DNA from 3 places in the Rhodoferax koreensis genome. Region 3 is predicted to be linked to each of the others. Evidence: predicted binding sites of a transcription regulator. Region 3 holds the regulator's gene; each other region holds the start of a gene.

Region 1 (10,161 bases), 590 kb from region 3:
CGACAACGCGCTGCTCTGGCCTGACTTCAAGGCTGTCTGGCCCAGCCTGGCCGCCGGCGTGACCGCGTCGCCGGCCGGCACCATCGAGCCGTTCACCACCATGACGCCGTTCTGGCTGCCGACCATCAACACCGCGCTGCTGCTGAGTTCGGGCGTGACCTTGACGATTGCGCACCATGCGCTGATCGCCGGCCAGCGCAGCAAGACCATCCTGTTCATGTGGGCCACGGTGATCCTGGGCTTCGTGTTCCTGTGTGTGCAGGGCTACGAATACTTCCACGCGTACAGCGAGTTGAACCTGAAGCTGAGCTCTGGCGTCTACGGCTCCACGTTTTTCCTGCTGACCGGCTTCCACGGCTTTCACGTGTTCGTCGGCATGTTGATGCTGCTGTTCATCACGCTGCGGCTGATGAAGGGCCACTTCACGCCGGAAAAACACTTCGGCTTCGAAGGTGCGGCCTGGTACTGGCACTTCGTCGACGTGGTCTGGCTCGGCCTGTACGTCGTGGTCTACTGGATGTGATCCGCGGTGACTGACCCCCGAAAAAGCGCCGCTTCGGCGCTTTTTTGTTGGCCGCCTACTTGCCCGTCGGTATGCCGGTCGGATGCAGATAGCCGAGTTTCCAGCCCACCAGGATGCAAATGAACAGCAACACCGAAAAGCCGATGCGAAACGCCAGCGCCCGCGCCATGCGGCCGGCCTTCGGGCGGGACTGCGCATCGTCGTCCTGTCCACCCCTGAGCATGAAATACAGGGCCGCGGCCAGGCTGAGGAAGATGGCGGCGAATGCGGCGGCGGCGAGGTACAACATGGGCTGCATTATCCCGTGAGCGCGCGAACGCGGTTCTGGCTGATGACAGTGGCGGCCCTGCTGGGCCTGGCCGCGACCGTTTCGCTCGGCCGCTGGCAACTGTCGCGCGCCGCGCAGAAGGAAGCCCTGCAGGCCGCCATCGACGCGCAGAACCGCCTTCCCGCCATCGACCTGTCCCGCGCCCTGCCCGGTGCGCCGGAACTCGTCGCCCTGGAACACCGTCAGGCCGTGGCACGCGGCCGCTGGCTGCCGCGCTACACGGTGTTCCTGGACAACCGGCAGATGCATGGTCAACCCGGCTTCGATGTGCTGACGCCGCTGCAACTTCCCGGCGGCGGCGCAGTCCTACTCGTGCAACGCGGCTGGGTGCCACGCAATTTCGTCGACCGCACGGCGCTGCCGACGATCGACAGCCCGGCGGGAGAGGTCGAGGTGCGCGGCCGGATGGCCCCGCCGCCCGGCAAGCTTTATGAGTTCGGGGGCGGGCAGGGTGGCGCCATCCGGCAAAATCTCGACATGGCGGCATTTGCGGCGGAGACCGGCTTGCCGCTGCTGCCGGTATCGCTGCTGCAGACCGGCGCCGACGAAACGGGTGGGCCGTTGCAGCGGGACTGGCCTGCGGCCAACCTCGGGGTCGAGAAGCACTACGGCTATGCGTTCCAGTGGTTCGGGCTGGCCACCCTCATCGTTTTTCTTTATGTCTGGTTCCAAATTGTCCGACGCTACTTTCTCCCGCGCAGGCGCCAGTGATCTGCCATCCGGCGACCAGCCGCTGGGGCTGACCGTGCATACCATGCCCACTCCGCAGGAGGTGATCGACGGCCATCCGCGCCGCCGCATTTCCGGCCGCTGGAAGATGCTGGCCGTGATGCTGGTGTGCGCCGCGCCGGTCATCGCCTCCTACCTCACGTTCTACGTGATCCGCCCCGAAGGCCGCAGCGTGTTCGGCGAACTGATCCAGCCGCCACGCCCCGTGCCCGACCAGGTGGTCATGGGCATGGACGGCAAGCCGCAGAACCTGCAGGCGCTCAAGGGCCAGTGGCTGCTGATCAGCACGGCCGGCGGCGCCTGTGACGCGGCGTGCGAAAAGCACCTGTACCTGCAGCGCCAGATCCGCGAAAGCCTGGGCCGCGAGAAAGACCGGCTCGACTGGGTCTGGCTGGTGAGCGACGCCGAGCCGGTGCGCGAAGCCCTGCTGCCCGCGGTGAAGGGGGCCACGGTGCTGCGTGTCGGTGAACTGCAGATCGCCCAGTGGCTGTCGCCCGCGGTCGGCCACCTGCTGCCCGACCACCTGTACGTGGTCGACCCGATGGGCAACTGGATGCTGCGCTTCCCGGCACAACTCGACATGGCTGGCGCCGCAAAGGCCAAGCGCGACATCGACCGCCTCTTGCGCGCCTCCGCGGCCTGGGACGAGCCAGGAAGATGAGCAGCCAGGACCTTTACGACCTGTCGCCGATCGCACGCATCATGCTGATGGGCGTGGTGGTGGCGCTCGGTCCGCTGGGCTGGGTGTGGGTGCGCAACCAGCGGGCGTCCACCACGCGCCGGTTGCAGGCCCTGACCGTGCTCACGCTGTTCCTGACCTTCGACCTGGTGCTGTTCGGCGCCTTCACGCGGCTCACCGATTCCGGCCTGGGCTGCCCCGACTGGCCCGGCTGCTACGGCAACGCGAGCCCGGTCGGCGCGCATGCCGACATCGCCGCGGCGCAGTCGGCCATGCCCACCGGTCCGGTCACGCACGGCAAGGCCTGGATCGAGATGGTGCACCGCTACCTGGCCACGGGCGTCGGCGTGTTGATCCTCACGCTCGCCGTGGTGAGCTGGGTCGAATACCGGCGCAACCGTGGCTCGGCGCGCAGCGCGGTCAGCCCATGGTGGCCGACCTTCACGCTGCTGTGGGTGTGCCTGCAGGGCGCGTTCGGCGCGCTCACCGTGACCATGAAGCTGTTCCCGGTCATCGTCACCCTGCACCTGCTCGGCGGCCTGGCGCTGCTGGCCTTGTTGTGCGTGCAGTCGCTGCGCTACGCCCAGGCCGATGGCCGGCAGCGGCCCGAGGCCGTGGCGCCGGCGCTGCGCGGCCTGCTGCTGGCGACCTTCGCGCTGCTCGTGGTGCAGATCGCGCTGGGTGGCTGGGTCAGCACCAATTACGCGGTGCTGGCCTGCAGCACGTTCCCGATGTGCCAGGGCAGCTGGTGGCCCGACATGAACTTCACCCAGGGCTTCGAGTTCTGGCGCGCGCTCGGCCGGCTGCAGGATGGCAGCCACATCAGCTTCGCCGCGCTGACGGCGATCCACTACGTGCACCGGCTGATGGCCTACGTGGTGCTGGCGGCGATGCTGGTGCTGGCCTGGCGCCTGCGGGCGGGCAAGGTGCTGCCCGGCCCGGCGCGCTGGCTGCTCATCCTGGCCGCGTGGCAGTTCGCCACCGGCCTGAGCAACGTGGTGCTCGACTGGCCGCTGGTGGCTGCGGTGTCGCATACCGGCGGCGCCGCGGCGCTGGTGGTGGTGTTCACCTGGGCGGTGTGCACCAGCCGCGCTATTCCCCTGCCTGCGGCCTCGGCCGACGCCGCCGCTTCCCGAATGAATGTTCCGAGACCTCTTGCATGAGTGCCGTTGATCCCGTTTCCCCTGTCCCTCCCGCGGCCCCGGGTGCGCCCACGCTGCGCGCGCCTTCGCGCATCCGCCAGTTCTATTCGCTGACCAAGCCGCGCGTGGTGCAGCTCATCGTGTTCTGCGCGCTGATCGGCATGGTGCTGGCCGTGCCGGGCCTGCCTTCGCTGGCCGAACTGCAGCTCGGCCTGATCGCCTGCGCCGGCATCTGGCTCGTGGCGGGCGCGGCCGCGGCCTTCAACTGCATCGTCGAGCAGGGCATCGACGCCAAGATGAAACGCACGGCCTGGCGGCCCACGGCCAAGCACGAACTGCAGGACTGGCAGACGCTGCTGTTCTCGGCCGTGTTGTGCGCGGCCGGCTCGAGCATCCTGTACTTCCTGGTCAACCCGCTGACCATGTGGCTCACCTTCGCCACCTTCGTCGGTTATGCCATCGTCTACACGGTGATCCTGAAGCCGCTCACGCCGCAGAACATCGTGATCGGCGGTGCGTCCGGCGCCATGCCGCCCGTGCTGGGCTGGGCCGCGATGACCGGCGAGGTCGGCCCCGAGGCGCTGATCCTGTTCCTCATCATCTTCCTGTGGACGCCGCCGCATTTCTGGGCGCTGGCGCTGTACCGCGTGGAGGACTACCGCAAGTCCGGCCTGCCGATGCTGCCGGTGACGCACGGCAACGAGTTCACGCGGCTGCAGATCCTGCTCTACACGCTGATCCTGTTCGCCGCCTGCCTGATGCCGTTCATCTACGGCATGAGTTCCTGGCTGTACCTGGTGGTTGCGATCGCGCTCTCCATCGGCTTCTGCGGCTATGCCGTGGCGCTGTGGCGCAACTATTCGGACGCGCTGGCGCGCAAGACCTTCCGTTTTTCCCTGATCCACCTGAGTGTGCTGTTCGCGGCCCTGCTCGTCGACCACTATGTCCTCTGATCCGATGCGTGCTGCCATGAACAAACGAGATGCTATCAAAAAAATAGCTGCCTGCGCCGTTGTGGTGGGCGTGGCAGGCCTTTTGGGTGCTTGCTCCGAAACCAAGCCGAACTTCAATGCCATCGACCTGACCGGCGCCGACTATGCGCGCGATTTCCAGCTCACCGACCACACCGGCCAGCCGCGCAGCCTGAAGGACTTCAAGGGCAAGATGGTGGTGGTGTTCTTCGGCTACACCCAGTGCCCCGACGTCTGCCCGACGTCCATGGCCGAACTCGCCGAGGTCAAGGCTTCGCTCGGCGCCGATGCCGGCAAGCTGCAGGGCGTCTTCATCACCGTCGACCCGGAGCGCGATACGCCGGAGGTGCTCAAAGCCTACATGGGCAACTTCGACCCGAGCTTCATCGCCTTGCGGCCGACGCCCGAGCAGCTCGTGGCCGTGGCGAAGGACTTCAAGATCTACTACAAGAAGGTCGACGGCAAGACACCCACCAGCTACAGCATGGACCACTCGGCCGGCAGCTACGTCTACGACACGCAGGGCCGGCTGCGGCTGTACGCGCGTTACGGCAGCGGCGCGCAGGCCCTGTCGTCGGACCTGAAGCAGTTGCTCAAGCAATCCAGCTGAAGGTCCAGCCGGGGCCTTTTACTCCGCCTTGATGCCGCGCGAGCGGATCAACGCACCCATCTCGGCCGTGTCGGCCTTGATGCGGTTGGCCAGGCCCTCGGCGGAGGAGCCAACCACCACCCAGCCCTGGTTGAACAGCTTCTCGCGCATTTCCGGCGTGCGCACGATATCGCTCACCATCGCCGAGAGCCTGTGCACGATGGCCGGCGGCATCGAGGCCGGCGCCGCGACACCGTTCCAGATCTCCAGCCCGAAACCGCGGATGCCGACTTCGGCCAGGCTCGGCACCTCGGGCATGAGCGTGCTGCGGCCGTACGACGTGACGCCGATCGCCTTGAGCTTGCCGGCCTTGATCTGCTGCGCGGCCAGTGCCGGCGGCAGCAGCGCCAGTTCGATCTGGCCGCCGAGCATGCTGTTGAACACCTGGGCGTAGCCGGGGAAGGGGATGTGCACCGGCTTGATGCCGCTCTTGTCCTTGAGCAACTCCATGCCCAGATGGCCGACGGTGCCCACGCCGGGCGTGCCGTAGCTCCACCGGTCGCCGGCCGCGCGTGCCGCGTCGAAGAAGCTCCGGGCGTTGCCGGTGCCGCCCACGGCCACGGGCGCCGCCAGCACCAGCGGCGCGGTGCCGATCAGGCTCACCGGCGCCAGGTCCTTGAGCGGGTCGTAGGCGATGTTGGGATTCAGCAGCCTGGCGATCGTCATGTTGCCGTTGATCATCAGGCCGATGGTGTGCTGGTCGGTAGCCTTGGCCACGATGTCCGCACCGATGTTGCCGCCCGCGCCGACCTTGTTGTCCACGATCACCGGCTGGCCGAGCAACCTGGCCAGCGGCTCGGCGATGGCGCGCGCCGTGAGGTCGGGCGACGAGCCCGCCGGGAAGCCGACGATGATCTTCAACGGCTTGATCGGCCAGGCGGCGGGTGCGGTCTGGGCGACGGACCAGTTGGCGATGGCGGACAGGCCCAGCGCCAGGGCCGTGCGGCGGGAAAATGTTGGAGCGAACATGGGCGGCGGGCGAAACGGTTGAACAACGGTTGAAAGCAGGCGGCCATGAAAAAACGCCAGCGCTGGAGGGCGCTGGCGTTCGAGGGGCGACGAAGCCGGTGCGTCAGGCGTAGTATGCCAGCGCCTTTTTCATCTTCTTCATCGCGGCCGATTCGATCTGGCGGATACGTTCGGCGCTCACGCCGTAGTCGGCCGCCAACTCGTGCAGCGTCATGCCGCCGGAGCCGTCGTCGTTCACCTTGAGCCAGCGCTCTTCCACGATGCGGCGGCTGCGGTCGTCGAGTTCGCTCAACGCATTGGTGATGCCGTCGCTGGCCAGCGTGTCGCGTTGGCGCGCTTCGAGCAAGGCGGTCGGCTCCTGGTGCGTGTCGGCCAGGTAGGCGATCGGGCCGAAGCTGTCTTCGCCGTCGTCGCCCGGACCGGGATCGAGCATCACGTCGCCACCCGACAGGCGGGTTTCCATCTCGATCACGTCGGAACGCTTCACGTTGAGCTGGCTGGCCATCGACTCGATCTCGCCTTCGCTCAGCGTGTCGCGGTGCGTGACTTCATTCGCGGTATCGGCCTTGAAACCCTGCTTCATGGACCGCAGATTGAAGAACAGCTTGCGCTGTGCCTTGGTGGTCGCCACCTTGACCATGCGCCAGTTCTTCAGGATGTACTCGTGAATCTCGGCCTTGATCCAGTGCAGCGCGTAGCTCACCAGGCGCACGCCCTGGTCGGGGTCGAAACGCTTGACGGCCTTCATCAGGCCGACGTTGCCTTCCTGGATGAGGTCGCCATGCGGCAGGCCGTAGCCGAGGTATTGGCGGGCGACGGAGACGACCAGGCGCAGGTGGGACAGCACCAGCTTACCGGCGGCATCGACGTCGTTGTTGTCCTTGAGCTGGCGCGCGTACTGCTGTTCCTGCTCGAGCGTGAGCATGGGCATGCGGTTGACTGCCGAAATATAGGCGTCCAGGTTGCCCAGGGACGGCACCAGCGTCCATGGATTGCCGGCAGACAGTGCGGGGGCCATGGTTCCAGTTTGAATGTTCATACCAGATTCCTTTTCTCTAAGGCTAAATGTTAGCACTCGATTGGATAGAGTGCTAAGGCCGAAGTTCCCATTCTGACTATGGCCGCGATAGCTTTACCCTACGTTGACGAGACGCAAGCCCGGGCCCGCTGTCAACCCACGACCGCGGGGTAGGCGGCCAGGCCAGGCTGTTGGGCAGCGTTATGACCCGCGCCGTCGTGGCCCCACCAATCCTTGAATTCCGTGAACGTGACCTTGCAACCCGTGCAACGGTATTGCCCCGTCGGCCGCAGCGCGCCGGTCGCATCGCGGCCGATCACGGGCTGGTAACTGGTGGTCCCGCATCGACCGCACTTGTAGATGGTTTTATAGGTCGTCATCATGCCCACACTGTAAGGGCATCCATGCTTTGGCACGTAGGACAGGGGTGTAAGCGCCTGTAAGCAGAAGGGAATAGGCGATGAAAATACTACTGAATTGGCGTCAAACGCAGAATCTGTCTGCGCATTCAGCTATCAAAATAGAAGCTTAGGCTTGCAGAGGAATGCCTGGTTCGAATTTCGACCGCTTCAGGCTGAAGAAGGCCTTCACGTTGCGCACGTTGGCGTCGCTGGTGAACAGCCGCTGCGCCAGCGCCAGGTAGTCGGGCATGTCCCGTGCGAACACCACCAGGCAGAAATCCGGCCCCGGCGATACGCGGTAGCACTGCTGCACCGCCTGGTCGGCAGCCACACGCGCCTCGAAGGCTTCCAGCAGGTCCGCGCCCTGCCGGTCCAGCGTGATCTCGACGATCGCCGTGAGGCCGTAGCCCAGCGTCGGCGCCAGTTTCTCGGTGTTCAGGATGGCGACCTGCCGCTCGATGAACCCGGCCTCCATCAGCCGCTTGATGCGCCGAAGGCATGTCGGCGGCGAAATGTGCACGCGTTCGGCCAGCGCCTGGTTGCTGAGCGAGGCATCGCGCTGGAGCTGATCTAGCAAGCGGAGATCGGTGGCGTCGACGTCGATTGATTCCATTGAATGATTTTATTTGAAATTAAATTTCCCATTAATTTTTCAACGAAATCAGATTTCATAAAGCGTGAAAAATTGACGGCCGTGCAAAGGCCATCCACCTTACGATGCGGCCTCAATCTACCTGGAGCTTCTTATGTGCGGCATCGTCGGCGCGGTATCCACCCGAAACATCGTTCCCATCCTCGTGCAGGGCCTGCAGCGGCTCGAATACCGCGGCTACGACTCCTGTGGCGTGGCGGTGCATGAAGGCGGCGGCCTGCAGCGCGCCCGCAGCACTTCGCGGGTCGCCGAACTCATGAGCCAGGTGGCCGAGGACCACATCGAAGGCGGCACCGGCATCGCCCACACCCGCTGGGCCACCCACGGCGCGCCGGCCGTGCACAACGCGCATCCCCATTTCAGCCACGGCACCGGTGCCGACGCCGACACCCGGCCCGGGCGCGTGGCCCTGGTGCACAACGGCATCATCGAGAACCACGACGAACTGCGCGCTGCGCTGCAGGCCAAGGGTTATGTGTTCCACAGCCAGACCGACACCGAAGTCATCGCCCACCTGGTCGACAGCGTCTACGACGGCGACCTGTTCGAAGCCGTCAAGGCCACCGTGCGGCAACTGCGCGGCGGCTATGCCATCGCCGTGTTCTGCAAGGACGAGCCGCACCGCGTGGTCGGCGCACGCGCGGGCTCGCCGCTGATCCTGGGCGTGGGCCAGGAGGGTGCGGGCGGCGCCAGCGGCGGGGAGAACTTCCTGGCCAGCGACGCCATGGCCCTGGCCGGCGTGACCGACCAGATCGTCTACCTGGAGGAAGGCGATGTCGTCGACGTGCAGCTCGGCAAGTACTGGATCGTCGACAAGGCGCACAAGCCCGTCACCCGCGCGGTGCGCACCGTGCGCGCGCACAGCGGCGCCGCGGAGCTCGGCCCGTACCGCCACTACATGCAGAAGGAGATCTTCGAGCAGCCGCGCGCCATCGCCGACACGCTCGAAGGCGTCATCGGCATCGTGCCCGAGCTCTTCGACGGCCAGCCGCGCGAGGACGGCACGCACGTGGCCGCCTGGCGTGTGTTCAAGGAAATCGACTCGGTGTTGATCCTGGCCTGCGGCACCAGCTATTACAGCGGCTGCGCGGCCAAGTACTGGCTGGAAAGCATCGCCAAGATTCCGACCCAGGTCGAGATCGCCAGCGAATACCGCTACCGCGATTCGGTGCCGAACCCCCGGACGCTGGTGGTGACCATCACCCAGTCCGGTGAAACCGCCGACACCCTGGCCGCACTGCGCCACGCCCAGAGCCAAGGCATGACGCATACGCTCACGGTCTGCAACGTGGCCACCTCGGCCATGGTGCGCGAATGCGAACTGGCCTACATCACGCGCGCCGGCGTGGAGATCGGCGTGGCTTCCACCAAGGCCTTCACCACGCAGCTCGCCGGCCTGTTCCTGCTGACGCTGGCGCTCGCGCAAAGCAAGGGGCGCCTCTCGGAAGCGGAAGAGGCGCGCCACCTCAAGGCCATGCGCCACCTGCCCGCCGCGCTGCAGGCCGTGCTTGCGCTCGAGCCGCAGATCATCAGCTGGGCCGAAGACTTCGCCAGCAAGGAAAACGCCCTGTTCCTCGGCCGCGGCCTGCACTATCCGATCGCCCTGGAAGGCGCGCTCAAGCTCAAGGAAATCACCTACATCCATGCCGAGGCCTACGCCGCAGGCGAGCTCAAGCACGGCCCGCTGGCCCTGGTGACCAGCGACATGCCCGTGGTCACCGTGGCGCCGAACGACGCCCTGCTCGAAAAGCTCAAGAGCAACATGCAGGAAGTCCGCGCGCGCGGCGGTGTGCTCTACGTGCTGGCCGACGCCGACACCCACATCCAGAGCGAAGAAGGCCTGAACGTGATCCGCATGCCCGAACACTACGGCGAGCTTTCCCCGTTGCTGCACGTCGTGCCGCTGCAGTTGCTGGCCTACCACACGGCCTGCGCACGCGGAACGGATGTGGACAAGCCGCGCAATCTGGCGAAGAGCGTGACGGTGGAGTGAGCCTGGCCGATCGGGGCGGAATCCGCCCCGACGCCCCGCCTTCTTCATGGAGAAGGATTGGGTTACAGTGTTTTACATTGTTAACCGCGGGCTGCGATGCCGAGCGA
Region 2 (10,161 bases), 2.6 Mb from region 3:
GGCCTCGCGCCTGGACCTGGTGTGCCATGTGTATCCGGCCTACAGCAAGGCTTCGTACTCGTCGGCACTGCTGGCCGACCTGGCGCGACTGCCCTACGTGCAGGCTTTCAAGGTCGGCCAGCGCGAGATGAGCAAGTACGCCCGCGACCTCAAGGCCATCCGCGATGCGGACGCCAGCAAGGCCATCCTCACCTGCCACGACGAATACCTGCTGGCCTCGATGGTGCAGGGCGTGGACGGTGCGCTGGTGGGCTTCGCGAGCTTCATCCCGCAGCTCATCATCGACCTGTTCGCCGCCGTGCAGAAGGGCGACCTGCATGAGGCCATGCGCATCCAGGGCATCATCACGCCGCTGAAGGAAGCGGTGTACGGTGCCGGCGAGCCCACCGGCGAAGCCCATGCGCGCATGAAGACAGCCATGAAGTGCGCCGGCGTGATCGCCAACGACTTCGTGCGTGCGCCGACCCATCGGCCGTCCGCGGCCGAAGAAGCCGAGATCCAGCGCGCCGTGAGCGCCGCGGGCCTGGCCCGCTGAATGCCCCGGAGGAGACAAATACCATGCAAAAAATCACCAACCGCCGCTCATCCCTGCAACGCGTCCTGGGGCTGGCTGCCGCCGTGGCCGCTTTGTGCTCGCCGCTGCACAGCGCATGGGCACAGGCCTATCCGAACAAGCCGGTGAAGTTCATCATCCCGTTCCCGCCCGGCGGCACGCTGGACACCGTGGGCCGCCAACTGGCGCAGAAGCTCAGCGAGCAGACCGGGCAGAACTTCATCGTCGAGAACCGCGCGGGCGGTAACGGGACCATCGGTGCCGACGTGGTGGCCCGCTCGCCGGCCGACGGCTACACGCTGCTGTTCAACGCGTCCACCTTCGTCACCGCGCCGATGACGATGAAATCCGTGCCCTACGGCATCGTGAAGGATTTCACCCCGGTGGCGCTGGTGGCCAAGGCGCCGTTGTCGGTGGCCGTCAACAAGAACCTGCCGATCACCGACATCAAATCGATGATCAGCTATGCCAAGGCCAATCCGGGCAAGATGACCTTCGCCGTGGGCTCGATCGGCTCGGCCGGCCACCTGTCGACCGAACTGCTCAAGCGTGCCGGGCACCTGGACTACCTGATCGTGCCGTACAAGGGCACGGCACCGGCGTTCCAGGACCTGATTGGCGGCCAGATCGACGGCTTCATCGATCCCATCCTCGGCTCGCTGCAGTACCACAAGGCCGGCATGCTGCGCGTGATCGCCGTCACCTCGGCCAGCCGCGCGCCGAACCTGCCCGATGTGCCGACCGTCGGCGAAACCGTGCCCGGCTACGAGTTCTACAGCTGGTATGGTCTGTGGGGCCCGGCGAAGTTGCCGGCCGATGTCACCGCGAAGCTCAATGCCGAGGTGAACAAGGCGCTGGCCACCGACATGAAGGACAAGCTGCAGGAACAAGGGCTGCTGTTGACGCCGGGCAGCACGGCGGACTTCGCCAAGTTCCAGCAGGACGATATGAACCGATCGCAAAAGATCATCACCGAAGGCAACATCCGTGTGGACTGATGCATCCTCGCGGCCGCAGGTGGTGGTGACTGGCAGCAGTGCCGGCATCGGCCGCGCCATCGCCGAGGCGCTGCTGGCCGCCGGCTGGCGCGTGACGGGCCTGGACATTGCCGACCCTTCGATCGAACACGCTGGCTTTCATCACCTGTCGGTGAACCTGGGCCATGGCGAGGACATCGCGCGCGTGGGGCCGCAACTGCTGGCGGCCGAGGCCCTGGTGCATGCGGCCGGCGTGCTGCGCGTCGGCCCGCTGGGGGCGCTCGACCATGCGGGCGGCGAGTTGATGTGGCGGCTGCATGTGGATGCCGCCACGCGGCTCGCCGATGCCGTCGTTCCGGCCATGGCGGCGCGTGGGCACGGCCGCGTGGTGTTCATCGGCAGCCGGGTCGCGCAAGGCATGCCGGGGCGCGGGCAGTATGCGGCCACCAAGGCCGCGCTGCTGGCCCTGGCCCGCAGCTGGGCGGCGGAGGTGGCCGCGCAGGGCGTGACGGTCAACGTCGTGTCGCCCGCCGCCACGCAGACGGCCATGCTGAATGATCCGGCCCGCGCCGGCAGCGCGCCGCGGCTGCCACCCATCGGCCGGCTGATCCAGCCCGGGGAGATCGCCGCGCTGGTGGCTTACCTGCTGTCGCCGCAGGCGGCGGCCATCACCGGGCAGGACATCGCCATCTGCGGCGGCTCGTCGTTGCCGAAATAGCGCTAAACCGCTGCCGTCTTGCGCGCATCGGCCATGCGCACGCACAGGTTGAAGGCTTCCTGCAGCCCTTCGATCTGCGCGATGCCCTTGCCGGCGATATCGAAGGCGCTGCCGCTGGCCGAAGTGGCCACGGGCACGGGCAGGCCGCCGTGCAGCGTCACGCCACCTTCGAAACCCATGAGTTTCATCGCGATCTGGCCCTGGTCGTGGTACATCGACACCACCGCGTCCACGTCGCCGCGGCGCGCGCCGATGAACACCGTGTCGGGCGAGAACGGGCCGCGTGCGTCGAAACCTTCGGCCTGCAATTGCCGCACGGCCGGTTCGATGACCTCGATCTCCTCCAAACCAATCGAGCCGCCGTCGCCCGCATGTGGGTTCAAGCCCGAAACGGCGATGCGTGGCTTGGCCACGCCGGCCTGGCGCAGCGCGCCGTCGATGATCTTCACCGCATCGCTCACGCCTTTGCCGGTGATGAGCCGTGCCACGTCCTTGATCGGCACGTGGGACGTCACACGGGACGTCCACAGGCCCTTGGTGATGTTGAATTCACACACGAAGCCGTTCACGTCGAAGCGTTCCTGCATGTAGCGCAGCTCGTCTTCCTGCGTCAAGCCGCCCAGGCGCAGCGAGTGTTTGTTCAGCGGCGCGAACAGCAGCGCATCGACGAGCTTTTGCTTGACGGCCACGGTGGCCAGCTCCAGCGCCTGGAACGAGGCCCGGCCCGACGCGAGGTTGGAGGTGCCGATGAACAGTTTCTCGCCGGCAAACGTGTCCTGCAGCAGCACCGTCGGGCGGCCGGGCTCGAAGCGCACTTCGGCCAGATCGTGCACCACCAGCGCGTCGAGAGTGTGCCCGGCAATCTGCTGGCCGCTGGCCAGGGCCTGCGGGTCGGCGATCAGCAGGATGTCGGCCGCCGCGAGGTTGGCCGGCCGCGCCAGCAGCTTGATGGCCATTTCGGGGCCGACGCCGCTCGGGTCGCCGAGCAGCAGGCAGAGTCTGGAACGTGCGGAAGTCATAAAGCAAGCCTTTGAAAAATTGATGGTTTAACTCGTCGCAAAGAGGCCACTGTCTTTCCCAGAACAACCGCGGAGCTGGCTCTGCCAGGCCGCTGGTTGTGCCCCCTGCAAGCCTGTCCTGAGCTTGTCGAAGCGGGGGGTGGGCGCGACACGCCAGTGCGCAACCTGGGGGTGTGCCAATCACTCAGCTTTGATCGCCGCCTCTTTCACGAGGCGGCCGTAGTGTTCGTATTCGCTGCGGTTCATCTCGCTGAACTGCTCGATCGTCATCGGCGTGATCTCGCCGCCCAGGCCCTTGATGCGGGCCTGCACGTCGGGCATCTTCAACGCGGCCAGCAGCTCGGCATTGAGCCGGTCGGCCATGGGGCGAGGCGTGCCGCCGGTGGCGAACAGGCCGTACCAGGTCGACACGTCGGCGCCGGTGATGCCCTGCTCGGCGAGCGTGGGCACGTCGGGCAGTTCGGCCGCGCGGCGTGGTGAGGTGACGGCCAGCGCGCGGAACTTGCCGGCCTTGATCTGGCCCATGGCGGACGAGGTGCTGTCGAACATCATGTCGACCTCGCCGCTGATGATGTCAATGTGCGCCTGGGAACTGCCTTTGTAGGGAATGTGGATGGACTTCGTGCCCGTCACCAGGCCGAAGGCCTCGCCACCGATGTGCTGCGTGCTGCCGATGCCCGACGATGCGTATTTGAAGCCGCCCGGCTTGGCCGCCATGGCCGCGAGCAGGTCTTTCACGTTCCGGTACGGCGCGTTGGCCGAGACGACGAGCACGTTGGGCATCACGGCCACCAGGCCGATCGGCTGCAGGTCTTTCAGCGAGTCGTACTTGAGCTTGAGCAGGTGCGGCGCGATCGCCTGGCCGGTGTTGGTGGCCAGCAGCAGGGTGCTGCCGTCGGGCTGGGCGCGGGCCGTGAGTTCGGCGGCGATGGTGTTGGAGGCGCCGGGCCGGTTCTCCACGACCACGGCCTGCTTGAGCACCGGGCCGAACTTGTCGGCCAGCACGCGCGCCAGGATGTCGGTGCCGCCGCCGGGCGAGGCGCCCACCATGATGCGCACGGATTTGTCGGGGCTGGACTGGGCGCAGACGAGGCTCGGCAGGGCCAGCAGCGCGGTAGCCGTCAGGGCGGTGGGCAGGAGCAAGCGCAGGAAGCGTTTCATGGGGTGGGTCTCCGGTATCGTTTTTGGAATCAGCGAAGCCGAGACTACGGGTCTTTGCCATTCATTTCCAATCGCATTTCCTGAAGAATCCATATACAAAAGGAAATGATCCGACCCCCTCCATGCCCGCCGAACGCACCGACCACACCCTGCTGCTGCGCCTGAAGACCCGCCAGTTGCTGCTGCTGACGGCGCTCGATGCGCAGCGCAACCTCGGCCGCGCGGCCTTGGCGATGCACATGAGCCAGCCCGCGGCGACCAAGTTGCTGCAGCAGTTGGAGGAAACCATGGGCGCGACGCTGTTCACGCGCCAGGCGCGCGGCATGGCGCCCACGGCGATGGGCGAGGTGCTGGTGCGTTACGCCAAACAGGTGCTCACCGATTTCGGCACGGTGCGCCACGAAATGACGGCGCTGCAGGCCGGCCTGTCCGGCGTGCTGCGCATCGGCAGCGTGCCCGGCGCCGTGCCCGAACTGGTGGCGCCGTCGCTCATCGAATACAAGCGCAACCATCCCAGGGTGGCGGTGTCGGTGATGGTCGAGACCAGCAACGTGATGCTGGCGCTGCTGGGCCGTGGCGAGGTCGACCTGATGCTGGGTCGACTCACACCCGGCAACGACGCCGATGCCTACCGCTGCACGCTGCTGCTGGGTGAATCGCAAGTCGTGGTGGCGCGCGCGGCGCATCCGCTGTTCGACCGGCCCACGCTCGCACTCGCCGACCTGGTCGATTGGCCGTGGATCCTGCAGCCACCAGGCTCGCCGCAACGCGGCCATTTCGAAGCCGCACTGCACCAGGCGGGCCTGAACCCGCGCCTCGACATCACCGAAACCGCCTCCGCCATCGCCATCACGGCCCTGCTCGAAATCTCCGACATGCTCGCCGTCATGCCGCATTCCCAGGCCGAGCACTACGCGCGCCTGGGCGTGCTACGTGTCGTGCCGCTCGCGCTACCCGTCAACGTGCCGCCGATCTACCTGGTCACACGCATCGACCGCGTGCTCTCACCGGCGGCCACGGCTTACGTCCAACAGTTGACCCCCAAATAGAAAAAGCCCCGCAGCTTTCGCCACGGGGCTTCCAAATCATCACGGCGGTATCGGCCACCCCTTCCAGGACAACCGCGGAACCGGCTCCGCCGGGCCGCAGGTTGTGCCCCCTGCAAGGGGGTGGGCGCTACACGCAGTGAGCAACCTGGGGGTGAGCCACTTACATGCCCATGCCGCCCATGCCACCCATGCCGCCCATGTCAGGCATGCCGCCGCCGCCGGCGCCGGATTCTTCCTTCGGTGCTTCGGCGACCATGGCTTCGGTCGTCAGCAGCAGGGAAGACACGGAAGCTGCGTTTTGCAGGGCCGTACGCGTCACCTTGGTCGGGTCCAGAATGCCGAGCTCCAGCATGTCGCCGTAGCTGTCGTTGGCAGCGTTGAAGCCGAAGTTGCCCTTGCCGGCCAACACGGCGTTCACCACCACCGAGGCTTCGCCGCCGGCGTTGTTGACGATCTCGCGCAGAGGCGCTTCGATGGCCTTCAGGACCAGCTTGATACCGGCTTCCTGATCAGCGTTCTCGCCCTTGATCGAGGTGCCGACAGCTTGCTTGGCGCGCAGCAGAGCCACGCCACCACCAGCCACGACGCCTTCTTCCACGGCAGCGCGGGTAGCGTGCAGTGCATCTTCGACGCGGGCCTTCTTTTCCTTCATTTCGACTTCGGTGGCAGCGCCGACCTTGATCACGGCCACACCGCCGGCCAGCTTGGCCACGCGTTCTTGCAGCTTTTCACGGTCGTAGTCGCTGGTCGCTTCTTCGATCTGCACGCGGATTTGCTTCACGCGGGCTTCGATGTCGGCAGCGGCGCCGGAACCGTCGATGATGATGGTGTTTTCCTTGCCCACTTCGATGCGCTTGGCTTGGCCGAGGTCGGCCAGCGTCACTTTTTCGAGCGTCAGGCCGACTTCTTCAGCGATGACCTTGCCGCCCGTCAGGATGGCGATGTCTTCCAGCATGGCCTTGCGGCGGTCGCCGAAACCAGGTGCCTTGACAGCCACGACCTTCAGGATGCCGCGGATGGTGTTCACGACCAGCGTCGCCAGGGCTTCGCCTTCGACTTCTTCGGCAATGATCAGCAGCGGACGGCCCGACTTGGCAACTTGTTCCAGGGTCGGCAGCAGATCGCGGATGTTGCTGATCTTCTTGTCGTACAGCAGCACGAAAGGATTGTCGAGCAGCGCGGATTGCTTTTCGGGATTGTTGATGAAGTAGGGCGACAGGTAGCCGCGGTCGAATTGCATGCCTTCGACGACGTCGAGTTCGCTGTCCAGCGACTTGCCGTCTTCGACGGTGATCACGCCTTCCTTGCCGACCTTGTCCATCGCGTCAGCGATCAGCTTGCCGATGGTTTCGTCGCTGTTGGCCGAGATCGAGCCAACTTGCGCGATTTCCTTGGAGGTGGTGGTGGGCTTGGAAGCCTTCTTCAGCTCTTCGACCAGGGCCGTGACGGCCTTGTCGATACCGCGCTTCAGGTCCATCGGGTTCATGCCGGCGGCGACCAGCTTGAAGCCTTCGCGCACGATGGCCTGGGCCAGGACGGTCGCGGTCGTGGTGCCGTCACCAGCGTTGTCGCTGGTCTTGGAAGCCACTTCCTTCACGAGCTGGGCGCCCATGTTCTGCAGCTTGTCCTTGAGTTCGATTTCCTTGGCCACGGACACACCGTCCTTGGTCACGGTAGGGGCGCCGAACGAGCGTTCCAGAACCACGTTGCGACCCTTGGGGCCGAGGGTGACCTTGACCGCGTTGGCCAGGATGTTCACGCCTTCGATCATGCGTGCGCGGGCTTCACCGCCGAAGACTACGTCTTTTGCTGCCATGTTGAATTCTCCAGAAATTTAAAAATAGGGACGGAAGGAAAAGCGGATTACTTTTCGACGACTGCGAACAGGTCGTCTTCCTTCATGACCAGCAGTTCGTCGCCGCCGACCTTGACGGTCTGGCCGCTGTACTTGCCGAACAGGACGCGGTCGCCGACCTTGACGGTCAGAGCAGCCAGTTCACCCTTGTCGTTGCGCTTGCCCGGGCCGACGGCCAGGACTTCGCCTTGATCGGGCTTTTCGGCGGCTGCGTCGGGGATGACGATGCCGGAGGCGGTCTTGGTTTCGCTGTCAACACGCTTGACGATCACGCGATCTGCCAGAGGACGAAGGTTCATTGCATCTCCTAAAATTGGAACGGAAGAGTTGAATCAGTCGGCGCCGACCCGGGCCGGCGCGTCTTAATGGCGTGGGGAGGGTGTTAGCACTCATCCCCAACGAGTGCTAATGATAAGGCCAAGTTGGTCAGTTTCAAGACAACGGCGCTAAATCGGCCGAGAATTTACCGTCGGATTTCAGCCAGCGCTGAACTCCAGGGCGACAACGGCGACCCTTTTCATCGTTCTCGGCCATCGTGCCGCCACCGCTCCCGCTGACGAAAATCTCCTCTGCGCGCGAAAGCGGGGGTACGCTGCGCCACAATGCTTGGTCATGACCTTGAATCCCATGCAATCCACAAAATTCTCCCTTCTGCCTCTCGTATTCGCCATCGCCGCAGCCACCCTGGTGCCCAGTTCGGCGACTTTTGCCGCTGATCGCCACGCAGCCAAGCCTGCCGCGCACAAAAAGTCCGTATCCACGGCGCCAGCACCTGAGCCATTGGCCGGGCAATCTGCCGTTGCCACCGGCGCGCCGGCCATCCCGGCCAAGGCCTGGCTGTTGATGGACTTCGACTCCGGCGAGGTGCTGGCCTCGGCCAACCCCGATGAACCGTTGCCGCCCGCGTCACTGACCAAGATGATGACCAGCTTCCTGGTTGAGCAGGCCCTTCGCTCGGGCAAGCTCAAAAAGGAGGATCTGGTTTCGGTCAGCGAGAATGCCTGGTGCCGCGGTTCGAGCACCGAGTCCTGCATGTACCTGCCGCTGAACAGCCAGGCCACGGTGATCGACATCCTGCGCGGCATCGTCATCCAGTCGGGCAACGACGCCTCCAAGGCGATTGCCGAGCACATGGCTGGCTCCGAAGAGGGCTTCGCCAAACTGATGAACGCCGAAGCCAAGCGCCTCGGGATGACGCACACGAATTTCGTGAACGCCACAGGCCTGCCCGACCCGGCGCACAAGTCGTCTGCCCGCGATCTCGCCATCCTCGCGCGGGCGATCATTCGCGACAGTGCCGACTACTACCCGCTCTATGCCGAACGCGAGTTCAAGTACAACGGCATCAAGCAAGGCAACCGCAATGCCTTGCTCTACACGGACCCCACGGTGGATGGCCTGAAGACGGGGCACACCGAGGAAGCGGGCTACTGCCTGGTGACTTCGTCCAAGCGCAACGACATGCGCCTCATCACGGTCATCCTCAACACCAACAGCGCCAAGGCGCGAGCCGACGAGTCCCGCAAGCTGCTGGGTTGGGGATTCAGCCAGTTCGAGAAGGCCACCCCGATTCAGCCGAACGCCGTGGTCACGAATGCCAAGGTCAGCTTTGGCAAGGCCGACACCGTCGCCGCGGGCCTCGGGGCTCCATGGACGTTGACCGTGCCGCGCGGCCAGAAATTGCAGACCTCGGTGCAGGTCAAGCCAGACCTGGAGGCGCCGGTGGCCAAGGGTGCCGTGATCGGCAAGGTGATCGCAGAATCGAACGGCAAGCCGATTGGCGAAACGCCGCTCATCGCGCAGGCGGACGTGGAGCGCGCGGGCTTCATCCAGCGCATGTGGCAGCGCCTGGTCAAGTAACCCGGGATCGCCCCGAAGGGGCCTCCGCCAGGACGGCGGCCGGGGTGGTTGCGGGCACGGCGGGCTGGAGCGTTCCGCGGGCGCTCGCCGAAGATTTTCCCGGCGACGGCAGCCATCTGGCGCGTTATGCCCGCGTGCTGGACTGCGCCGAGATCAATACCTCCTTCTACCGCAGCCACCGGCCCGAGGTGTATGCCCGTTGGGCCGCGCAGACACCACCCGGTTTCCGATTCGCCGTCAAGCTGCCGCGCGCCGTCACGCACGACCAACGTCTGCGGGGCGCGCGCGCCCCGCTGGAGCGCTTCAAGGCGGAAGTGACCGGGCTGGGGGACCGGCTGGGCGTGCTGCTGGTTCAATTGCCGCCTTCGCTGGCCTACGAGGCCAGGCCGGTTCGTACCTTCTTTGACCTGCTTGCCGGCCTGTTCGAGACGTCGGTCGTTTGCGAACCGCGTCACCTCAGCTGGTTCGAACCGGCTGCGGACCGAATGCTGGTGAAGCTGCGGGTGGGCCGTGTCGCCGCCGATCCCGCGCGCTGTCCGGCGGCCGCAGTCCCCGGCGGCTGGCTGGGGCCGGCCGGTGACGGCGCCGGTGCCGTGCTCTACCACCGCTGGCACGGGTCGCCCCGCATCTATTACTCGGCCTACGGCGATGCGTGGCTGCGGGCGCAGGCGGAGCAGCTGCAACGCTGGCCGGCGTCGGCCGAGCGCTGGTGCATCTTCGACAACACCGCATCCGGCGCGGCGGCCTCCGACGCCCTGCGGCTGCGTCGCTGTATGTGACAGTGGCCGTGACGGTCACGCCACTGTCACGTGGCTGACGTCCAATGGACCTCCCATTACCGGCGGATGCCATGCCCCACACAGAGATGCGGTTGAGGTTGATCTCGAGGCGCGAAGCCCACCTGCGTGAGCCTGCCTGCGGCCGCGCGAGCGCCTCGCCCACGGGCGCGAAGGCCTGATGCGCGCCGAT
Region 3 (10,161 bases):
CTGCGGCCATAGCGTCGTTCTGTTACGGCGAACGCGCGGCCATCCTCGATGGCAATGTGAAACGGGTGTTGACACGGGTACTCGGCTTCGACGCCGACCTTTCGGTGGCCAGCAACGAGCGTGCGTTGTGGGACCGAGCCACCGCACTGTTGCCGCTCGACGACCTCGCCGTGGCCATGCCGCGCTATACCCAGGGGCTGATGGACCTGGGCGCCACCATCTGCCTGGCGCGCAACCCGTCCTGCCTGTTGTGCCCGTTGCGCGAAGTCTGTGTCGGCCATCGCTCGGGCGATCCGACGCGGTTTCCGGTGAAGACGAAAAAGCTCAAGCGCAGCACCGAATCCTGGTGGCTGCTCTGGGCGCGGGATGCACAGGGCCGGGTGTGGCTCGAACGCCGCCCCGACGCGGGCGTCTGGGCCGGCCTGTTCTGCCTGCCGGTGTTCGCCAGCCGCGAGGCCATCGGGCTGGCGCAAGAGGGCGGTGTGGAAGACCTGCCCGCATTCCTGCACGTGTTGACCCACAAGGACCTGTTCCTGCATCCGGTGCGGGTGGCGTGGCCGGATGGCGTGGCGCCCGGCGCCAACGGCCAATGGGTGGAGGCCGCACGCTGGGCCGACTTCGGCTTGCCGACGCCGGTGCGCAAGCTGCTTGAAGCGACCTAGTCAGGATCACTTCCACCGTTCGGGCTGAGCCTGTCGCAGCTCGCCCGAGCCCATCGACAAGCTCAGGGCGAAAGGAATTCCCCTGGGCTGATCAGAAAATCGTCGAGCCCGACTTCAAGCCGCGCGACTGGCCGTTGAAGTCGCCGCGCGCATCGAGTTCACGGTGCCGCTTCAGGGTCACCCAGCGCTGGCTGAATGCCGCCGTGAGCTTCTCCACCAGGTACACCGAGCGGTGCTGGCCGCCGGTGCAGCCGATGCCGACCGTCACATAGCTGCGGTGGTCCCGCGCCAGGAGTTCGAGCCAGTGCGAGAGGAACTGCTCGATGTGGCTGAACATCTGCGCCACGTCGCGGCTTTGCCGCAGGAACTGCGCCACCGGTTCGTCGCGGCCGGTGAGTGGCCGCAGGTCGGCTTCGTAGTGCGGATTGGGCAGCATGCGCACGTCGAAGACGTAGTCGGCGTCGAGCGGAATGCCGCGCTTGAAGGCGAAGGATTCGAACACCAGCGTGAGCTGGCTGGAGGCCGACGCCACCAGACCCTTGATGTAGCCCTGCAACTGCGACGAGCGGATGATGCTGGTGTCGATCACATGTGCCTGTTCGCGCAGGTCGGCCAGCAACTCGCGTTCGAGCTCGATGGCTTCGAACAGCGCGCGCTGCTGGTCCATCAGATCCGAACGCGACAGCGGATGCTTGCGCCGCGTCTCCGAATAGCGCCGCACCAGCGTGTCCGTGGCGGCGTCGAGGAACAGCAGCTTGATGTCCACGCCATTGCGCCGCAGGGTGTCGAGCTGTTGCGGCACCAGCGGCAGCGAGGTCGCGCTGCGCACGTCCATGGCGATCGCCACCTTGGCCGCACCCTGCGTCTGCTCCAGCTTCACGAAGGTCAGCAGCAGCTCGGGGGGCAGGTTGTCGACGCAGTAGAAGCCCGCATCCTCGAGCGCGTGCAGCGCCACGGACTTGCCCGAGCCCGACATGCCGGTGATGAGGACGATTTCAGTGTTCATGGTGGTCACCGTCGAGGCGGGTTGTTCAAGGCATGCCCAGCATTTCCTTGGCGTGCGCCAGGGTGGTGCTCGAGAGGCGTTCACCGCCGAGCATGCGCGCAACTTCGGCCACGCGTTCCTCGCCGGCCACGCTGCCCACACTGCTCACGGTGGTTTTGCCTTCGCGCTGCTTGGCCACCACCAGGTGGTGGTCGGCGCACGCGGCCACCTGGGGCAGATGCGTGACGGCCAGCACCTGGCGGTCGCGGCCGAGCTGTTTCATGAGCCGGCCCACGGTCTCGGCCACGGCGCCGCCCACGCCGGAGTCGACCTCGTCGAAGATCAGCGTCTGTGCCGTGCCGAGTTCGCTGGTGGTCACGGCAATCGCCAGCGCGATGCGCGACAACTCGCCGCCGGAGGCCACCTTGCCCACCGGCCGCGGCGAACTGCCCGCATGGCCGGCGACCAGGAACTGCACTTCTTCCATGCCGCTGGCGCTGGGCTCGGCGGGCAGCAGCGCCACCTCGAAACGGCCGCCCTGCATGCCCAGGCCTTGCATGGCCTGGGTGATGGCGCGGGCGAGCTTGGGCGCGGCCAGGTTGCGGGCCTTGCTCAGCAGCTTGGCCTCGGCCAGATAGGCCTCGTGGGCCGCGCGTTCGGCCGCCTCGAGCGCGCCCTGGTCGGCGGCGGCATCGAGTTTGGCCAGTTCCTGCTTCCACGCGGCCAGCAGCGCGGGCAATTCGGCCGGGGTGCGTTTGTAGCGGCGTGCCAGCGACACCCACAAGGCCAATCGCTCATCGAGCTCGGCCAGGCGGTCCGGGTCGAGTTCGGTCTTGCGCAGTGTGCTGTGCAGCGAATGCGCGGCGTCTTCGGCTTGCGCCAGGCTCGATGCCAAAACCTCCGCCAACGCACGGTATTCGGGCGCAATGTGCTCCTGATTTTGTAGCGCCGTGTGCGCACGCACCAGGCCGCCGAGCGCGCCGCTGTCGTCGTTCTCCAGCGCGTCGATGGCGGTCTGCACCGCGTCGAGCAGGGCCTGCGCGTTCGACAGCCGCGCGTGGTCGGTGTTGAGTTCGTCCCATTCGTCGGCCCCGGGCGCGAGTTTTTCCACCTCGCCGATCTGCCAGGCCAGGCGCTCCTGCTCCTGCTGCAGGGAATCGCGTGCCGAACGGGCATCGGCCAGCGCCTTCTGCGTCGTACGCCAGGCGGCCCAACGTTTTTCGAGCGTGGCCGGACCGGTGCCGGCGTAGGCGTCGAGCAGGCCACGCACCGTGTCGGGCCGCGTCAGGCTTTGCCAGGCGTGCTGGCCGTGGATGTCGAGCAACTGGTCGCCGATGTCGCGCAACTGCGTGGCCGTGGCCGGGCTGCCGTTGATCCAGGAACGGCTCTTGCCCTGGGCGTCCACCGTGCGGCGCAGGAGCAGGCTGTCGGCCACGTCGAAGCCGGCGTGTTCCAGCCAGGCCACCGTCGCCGGCGGGCTGTCGAATTCGGCGGCGATGTCGGCCCGTGCCGCACCTTCGCGCACCACGCCGGCATCGGCCCGGCTGCCGAGCGCGAGTTGCACCGCGTCGATCAGGATGGATTTGCCCGCGCCGGTTTCGCCGGTGAGCACGCTGAAGCCCGAGGACAGGTCCAACTCGAGTTCGCGCACGATCACAAAATCGCGCAGGGTGATACGTTTGAGGGCCATTTCAGTGCTGAGCCTTGGAGTGCATGTTCACGAATTGCCTTCGTTCCAGCGCAACTTCTTGCGCAATGTGTCGAAATAGCTCCAGCCCTTGGGATGCAGGAAGCGCACATGGTGCTGCGAGCGCCGCACCGAGATGCGGTCGCCGTGCTGCAGCGAGGCCAGCGACTGCATGTCGAAATTGGCGCTGGCGTCGCGGCCGGCCACGAGTTCGATGACGATCTCGCCGGGGTCGGCCAGCACGATGGGCCGGTTCGACAGGGTATGCGGCGCAATCGGCACCAGCACCCAGCCCGGGATCGAGGGATGCAGCAGCGGCCCGCCCGCGGAAAGCGCGTAGGCCGTGGAGCCGGTGGGCGTGGCGATGATCAGGCCGTCGGCGCGCTGGTTGGCGATGAGCTGGCCGTCCACCTCGACGCGCAGCTCCACCATGCCCGAGGTCGCGCCGCGGTTCACCACCACGTCGTTCATCGCGCGCGCGTCGAACACGCACTGGCCGTCGCGCATCACGCGCGCATGCATCAGGCTGCGATGGTCTTCCTCATAGGCGCCCCGCAGCATCGGCGTGAGCGTGGCCTGGTAGGTGTCGATCGGGATGTCGGTCACGAAGCCGAGCCGTCCCTGGTTGATGCCGATCAGCGGCACCCCGTAGGCCGCGAGCAGCCGCCCGATGCCGAGCATGGTGCCGTCGCCGCCGACCACCAGGCCCAGGTCGCATTCGGCGCCGATGGTGTCCACGTCCAGCGCGCGGTAGCCGGCGATGCCGGTGTTGGCCACCGTCTCGCGTTCCACCACCACCTCGCAGCCTTGGGCCTTGAGGTACGTGGCGATGCCTTCCAGCGCCTGCCGCGAAGCTTCCGTACTGGCGCCGCCGGCCGAGCCGGGAGCGTGGTACTTGCCAAATAACGCGACGCTTCGGAATTTAAGGGTCATTCGCAAATTACATCATTAAAATGATTTGATGCTCGATGATCGTGCCAAGTTGTTGTTGAAAGCGCTGGTCGAGCGGTATATCGCCGAAGGCCAGCCGATCGGTTCGCGCACGCTGTCGCGCGCATCGGGGCTGGACCTGTCGCCGGCCACCATCCGCAACGTGATGTCCGACCTCGAAGACCTCGGCCTGATCGTCAGCCCGCACACCTCGGCCGGGCGCATTCCCACGGCGCGCGGCTACCGGCTTTTCGTCGACACCATGCTCACCGTGCAGCGCGACGGGCCGCAGCCGCCCAGGCTCGCACCCGAGCAGCCACAGAAGGTGATCGCCAACGCGGCCAACCTGCTGTCCAACCTGTCGCAGTTCGTCGGCGTGGTGATGGCGCCGCGGCGCACGTCCGTGTTCCGCCACATCGAATTCCTGCGCCTTTCGGAAAAGCGCCTCTTGGTGATCATCGTCTCGCCCGACGGCGACGTGCAGAACCGCGTGATCTTCACCGAGGCCGACTATTCCCAGACCCAGCTCGTCGAGGCCGCCAACTACCTCAACGCCAACTACGCCGGCCTTGCCATGGAGCAGGTGCGCGAACGGCTCAAGAACGAAGTGGAAAGCCTGCGCGGCGAAATCGCCAGCCTGATGCAGGCCGCGGTGCACGCCAGCTCCGAAGCGCTGACGCAGGAGCAGGACGAAGTGGTCATCTCCGGCGAACGCAACCTCCTGTCGGTGAGCGACTTCGCGGGTGACATGGGCAATCTGCGGCGCGCCTTCGACCTGTTCGAGCAGAAGACGCAACTCATGCGCCTGCTCGACATCTCCAGCCAGGCGGCCGGCGTGCGCATCTACATCGGCGGCGAGAGCCAGGTCGTGCCGTTCGAGGAACTCTCCATCGTCAGCGCACCGTACGAGGTCGACGGCCAGGTCGTCGGCACCCTGGGCGTGATCGGCCCGACGCGCATGCCCTACGACCGGATGATCCAGATCGTGGACATCACCTCCAAGCTGGTCAGCAACGCGCTGAGCCGGCCGAAATAGGCCGGCGGACCAACCGGAAACGGTGGAGGGCGGCCTCTACAATAGCGGCTCGGTCGGGGCGTTAGCTCAGTTGGTTAGAGCAGAGGACTCATAATCCTTTGGTCCACGGTTCAAGTCCGTGACGCCCTACCATTCTTCATCCGTGTTGGCCGATCCATGCCTGCGGTCGCAGGCCGCTCGGTCCCTAGCTGGCCGTCGCGGCCATCCCCACGGAAATGCGGTTTTCCCGCTCCGGCAACAGATACATGGGGATCTCGCGCACCTCGGTGCGCAGGCCGCCGTTCGGGCTCGCCACGGTGAAACGCTCGGTGAGCGCACTCTCCAGGAACTCATCCACCTCGCACTTCAATGCGTCCAGCAACGCCTGGTTGGCGGAGGCGGTGCCTGAATCGGTCGCATGGTCGAAAGGAATTTGCATTTTTGCTAGCACTCCGGCGCGGTGTGGCTTGATCAAGATAAGTATAGAGACTTGTATTTCAATAGCAACCGGGCCAGTTGCTGGCGCATCGGGGCGACGAGCGGCACGAGCAGTTCCATGCGGTCCTTGATGCGCGGGTTGGGCACGTCGAGGTGGATGTTGAGCACGCCGACCAGGCCGGTGTCGCTGGCGAACAGCGGCACGCACACGAAGCTCTGCACGCTGCTCCTGATGTTGGGCTGGTCGAAGTAGTCGAGCATCTCGGCCTTCACGGTGTCGGGGGCTTTCAGGTCTTCCAGTGCGCGGCGGTAGTCCGCGATGCTGGCGTAGGCGACGTGGATGATGTTCACGCAGGCGTTCACCGCGCCGGGCAGGGTGGGGCGCTCCTTCGACGCGCGGTCGGCGTGGGCGGGGGCGAGTGCCACGGGGATCGCGAAATGCTCGAGTTCGTTGTCGGGGGCCTCCACGCCGTCGGCGATCGACGCCGCGGGCAGCATGTCGAGCACGCCGGCCGCGTTGTCCAGGGTGAGGCCGCTGTCGGCGTAGCGCAGGCGGCCGGCCAATGCCTGCTGCAGTGCGGGCCGGGACTGGATTTCGGCCTGCGTGACGTACAGCATGATGTTCAGGCCGTAGCGCACCTTGCGCCCGGCGAGCTGGTGGCCGTCGAAGGTCTGGATCACGCGGCCGACCACCGACAGGAAGCGCCGCAGAAAGACTTCCAGGTCGGCGCGGGCCGAAGGTACCGAGGTGTCGAGCCGGGCCGATTTGGCCGAGATGCTGTCGCAGACGTCATAGGCGCGGCGGAAGTCTTCAAGCACGCCGAGCGGCGGTAGCGAATGCAGCTGGCCTACGGCGGTGGTCAGCTCCTGCGAGCGTTCCTGCAGCGAGGCCAGCAGGCGCTTGACCTCGGCCGAGGCGCGGTCCGCATCACGCTTTTTGGCCCAGGCATTGCCGACGCCGAGCGACAGCAACAACAGGCACAGCAGCCAGAACACCGTGGAGTGCAGCGAAAAATCGGGGCTGGCGGGAGAGGCCGGCACCAGGAAGGAGGCAGCGATCTCCGTCTTCCAACTACTCCACGCGTAACCCACGCCGATCGAGAAGAACGGGATGATCGCGCCCACCCAGGAGGCGGCCAGCAGCCAGTTCAGTGCATCGACGAACTTGTGCATGCCGGCAGTGACGGTTTTGCCGATACCTGGCGTTGGGGGGCTCATGGCACCTATTGTGAAGCTTCGCGTGGACCCTGGCGCGGGCATTGCGCGCCGGCCGCGGGCACGGGCGGGCCCGGTTTTTGCCTCCATAATTCTTTCATCCATCATCGCATCGCGAAAGGCTTCTCATGATTCTGGTGACAGGCGGCGCCGGCTACATCGGCACCCACATCTGCGTCGAGTTGCTCGATGCCGGCCATGACGTGGCCGTGTTCGACAACTTCAGCAACAGCCAGCCCGAGGCCCTGGCGCGGGTGAAGCGCATCACCGGCAAGTCGCCACGCCTGATCGAGGGCGACATCCGCGACCGCGCGGCGCTGGTCGCAGCCCTGCGTGACAACGCGGTCACGGCCGTCATCCATTGCGCGGGGCTGAAGGCCGTGGGCGAGTCGGTGGAAAAACCGCTGAGCTATTACGACAACAACGTCGTCGGCACGGTGCGCCTGCTCGAGGCCATGGGTGAATGTGGCGTGAAGATCCTCGTGTTCAGCTCGTCGGCCACGGTGTACGGCGAGCCGCAGTTCCTGCCGCTGACGGAAGACCACCCGCTGTCGGCAACCAACCCCTATGGCCGCAGCAAGCTCATGATCGAGGACATGCTGCGCGACGTGCAGCGCAGCGACGCCTCCTGGCGCTTCGGCATCCTGCGCTACTTCAATCCGGTGGGCGCGCATGCCAGCGGCCTGATCGGCGAAGATCCGCGCGGCATTCCGAACAACCTCATGCCCTTCGTGGCGCAGGTGGCGGTGGGCAAGCGCGAGAAGCTCAGCGTCTGGGGCAACGACTACGCCACGCCCGACGGCACCGGTGTGCGCGACTACATCCACGTGGTCGACCTGGCCGCCGGCCACCTGAAGGCGTTGGAGGCCCTGCAGCGTTCGCCCGATCTGCTGACGGTGAACCTCGGCACCGGCGTGGGCTACAGCGTGCTCGACATGGTCGAGGCCTTCGAGGCCGCCAGTGGCAAGGCCGTGCCCTACCAGATCATGCCGCGCCGCGCGGGCGACGTGGCCGCCTGTTATGCCGAGCCGGCGGCCGCCTTGCAACTGCTGGACTGGCGTGCCGAGCGCGGGCTGGAGGCGATGTGTGTCGATGCCTGGCGCTGGCAGAGCGCCAATCCGCAGGGATTCGGCGGCTAGCCGCGTCCAATCTCCGGCCAGCGGTGATGCAGCCAGAGCCAGGCGGCCAGGCCGATGCCCATCATCAGCAGGGAAGCCAGCGCGAGCAGCACCGTGGAGTGCATCACCAGCGGTGCGATCACGCCGGCCACCACGCCGTTGGCGGTGGAGCCGACCACGGCCTGCAGCGAGGACGCCATGCCGCGTCGCGCTGGGTAGAGATCCAGCACCAGCAGCGTGACCACCGGCACCATCAGCGCCCAGCCGAAGGCGAACACCGCGATCGGCGGCAGCGCCCAGAGCGGTTGTGCGGTCCACACCAGGTTGGCCGCCAGGTTCAGCAACGCCACCACCGTCATGATCAAAAAGCCGTGGCGGATTTGCCGCTTGGGCGGGATGCGCCCGGCGAGTCGCCCGCTGGCCCAGGCGCCGCCCATGATGCCGGAGATGGTGAGGATGAAGAACCAGAAGAACTGCGTGGGCGCCAGGTGCAGCAGCGTGCCCAGGAACTCCGGCGCCGACAGCACGTACAGGAACATGCCGTTGAACGGCACGCCGCTGGCGAAGGCCAGCAGCACGAAACGTGGGTCCGACATCAGTTGCCGGTAGCCGCTCATCAGGTCGGGCACGTGGAAGGGTTGGCGCTGTGCGGGCTGCAGCGTCTCGGGCAACAGCCGCCAGTTGCTGATCCACAGCACCACACCGACGCCGGTGAGAAACCAGAACACGCTGTGCCAGCCCAGGTGCACGAACAGCCAGCCGCCCACGATGGGGGCGATCGCCGGTGCCACACCGAAGTAGATGGTCACCTGGCTCATGACCTTCTGCGCCTCGGCCGGCGGGTAGACGTCGCGGATCACGGCGCGCGAGACCACGATGCCGGCGCCGGTCGACAGACCCTGCAATGCGCGAAAGAGGACCAGCTGGCCGATGTTCTGCGACAGCGCGCAGCCGGCCGAGGCGATGGTGAACACGGCGATGCCCCAGAGCACCACGGGCCGGCGGCCGAAGCTGTCTGACAGCGCGCCGTGGAACAGGTTCATGAAGGCGAAGCCGAACAGGTAGGCCGACAGCGTCTGCTGCATCTCCACCGGCGTGGCGCCGAGCGAGCGCGCGATGCCGGAGAAGGCCGGGATGTAGGTGTCGATCGCGAACGGGCCCAACATGCCCAGCATCGCGAGCAGCACTGACAGCGCCCACTTGGGGCCGCGCCAGACCGGGTCGGCGTTGGGTGTCATCGCCGGCCCGTTCTCAAGCGCATCGTGTCGGACGTTTTACAGGCCTGCGGCAGCACGCAAGGCAGCTGCTTTATCGGTACGTTCCCACGTGAATTCCGGCTCCTCGCGACCGAAGTGGCCGTACGCGGCGGTCTTCTCGTAGATCGGGCGCAGCAGGTCGAGCATCTGGATGATGCCCTTGGGCCGCAGGTCGAAGTGCTCGGCCACGAGTGCCGACAGCTTGTCGTCGGAGATCACGCCCGTGCCTTCGGTGTAGACCGTGATGTTCATCGGCTTGGCCACGCCGATGGCATAGGCCACCTGGATCTGGCACTGGCGCGCCAAGCCGGCGGCCACGATGTTCTTGGCCACGTAGCGCGCGGCGTAGGCGGCCGAGCGGTCGACCTTGCTCGGGTCCTTGCCCGAGAACGCGCCGCCGCCGTGCGGGCAGGCGCCGCCATAGGTGTCGACGATGATCTTGCGGCCGGTCAGGCCGCAGTCACCCTGCGGGCCGCCGATGACGAAGCGGCCGGTCGGGTTGATCAGGTAGCGCGTGTTCTGCAGCCACTCCTTGGGCAGCACCGGCTTGATGATCTCCTCGATGATGGCTTCGGTGAACGAGGCCTTCATCTTGGTCGAAGTTTCGCTCTGGTCCGGGCTGTGCTGGGTGGACAGCACCACGGTGTCGATCGAGTGCGGCTTGCCGTCCACGTAGCGCATCGTTACCTGGCTCTTGGCGTCGGGGCGCAGGAAGGGCAGGCGGCCGTCCTTGCGCAGCTGGGCCTGGCGCTCCACCAGCCGGTGCGCGTAGTAGATCGGCGCGGGCATCAGCTCGGGCGTCTCGTCGCAGGCGTAGCCGAACATCAGGCCCTGGTCGCCGGCGCCGGTGTTCAG

What was found. The regulator HrcA, encoded in region 3, represses chaperone genes, less so after heat shock. The targets are predictions, from matches to a motif close to TTAGCACTCNNNNNNNNNGAGTGCTAA.
Region 1: rpoH (RNA polymerase sigma factor RpoH) is a predicted target of HrcA. The motif match lies at 7,059-7,085, and genes of this name have one in related genera.
Region 2: RD110_RS06280 (co-chaperone GroES) is a predicted target of HrcA. The motif match lies at 7,715-7,741, and genes of this name have one in related genera.

What each region holds. Positions count from the first base shown of each region.
Region 1 is NZ_CP019236.1:5,065,486-5,075,646, reverse strand. Features, by position in the region: gene RD110_RS23470 (cytochrome c oxidase subunit 3) at 1-523, shown strand, start outside; gene RD110_RS23465 (twin transmembrane helix small protein) at 579-812, opposite strand; gene RD110_RS23460 (SURF1 family protein) at 855-1,562, shown strand; gene RD110_RS23455 (hypothetical protein) at 1,510-2,241, shown strand; gene RD110_RS23450 (COX15/CtaA family protein) at 2,238-3,422, shown strand; gene cyoE (heme o synthase) at 3,419-4,354, shown strand; gene RD110_RS23440 (SCO family protein) at 4,371-4,982, shown strand; gene RD110_RS23435 (Bug family tripartite tricarboxylate transporter substrate binding protein) at 5,001-5,990, opposite strand; gene rpoH (RNA polymerase sigma factor RpoH) at 6,094-7,029, opposite strand; gene RD110_RS23425 (hypothetical protein) at 7,161-7,391, opposite strand; gene RD110_RS23420 (Lrp/AsnC family transcriptional regulator) at 7,537-8,022, opposite strand; gene glmS (glutamine--fructose-6-phosphate transaminase (isomerizing)) at 8,156-10,054, shown strand.
Region 2 is NZ_CP019236.1:1,313,472-1,323,632, forward strand. Features, by position in the region: gene RD110_RS06245 (dihydrodipicolinate synthase family protein) at 1-535, shown strand, start outside; gene RD110_RS06250 (Bug family tripartite tricarboxylate transporter substrate binding protein) at 559-1,551, shown strand; gene RD110_RS06255 (SDR family NAD(P)-dependent oxidoreductase) at 1,541-2,248, shown strand; gene RD110_RS06260 (4-hydroxythreonine-4-phosphate dehydrogenase PdxA) at 2,251-3,267, opposite strand; gene RD110_RS06265 (Bug family tripartite tricarboxylate transporter substrate binding protein) at 3,448-4,428, opposite strand; gene RD110_RS06270 (LysR family transcriptional regulator) at 4,551-5,477, shown strand; gene groL (chaperonin GroEL) at 5,638-7,293, opposite strand; gene RD110_RS06280 (co-chaperone GroES) at 7,341-7,631, opposite strand; gene RD110_RS06285 (D-alanyl-D-alanine carboxypeptidase family protein) at 8,113-9,192, shown strand; gene RD110_RS06290 (DUF72 domain-containing protein) at 9,237-9,971, shown strand; gene RD110_RS06295 (EAL domain-containing protein) at 10,150-10,161, shown strand, end outside.
Region 3 is NZ_CP019236.1:4,472,717-4,482,877, reverse strand. Features, by position in the region: gene mutY (A/G-specific adenine glycosylase) at 1-662, shown strand, start outside; gene rapZ (RNase adapter RapZ) at 754-1,668, opposite strand; gene recN (DNA repair protein RecN) at 1,694-3,337, opposite strand; gene RD110_RS20800 (NAD kinase) at 3,365-4,267, opposite strand; gene hrcA (heat-inducible transcriptional repressor HrcA) at 4,296-5,300, shown strand; tRNA gene RD110_RS20790 (tRNA-Ile) at 5,356-5,432, shown strand; gene RD110_RS20785 (hypothetical protein) at 5,485-5,718, opposite strand; gene RD110_RS20780 (hypothetical protein) at 5,751-6,935, opposite strand; gene galE (UDP-glucose 4-epimerase GalE) at 7,061-8,071, shown strand; gene RD110_RS20770 (multidrug effflux MFS transporter) at 8,068-9,288, opposite strand; gene metK (methionine adenosyltransferase) at 9,325-10,161, opposite strand, start outside.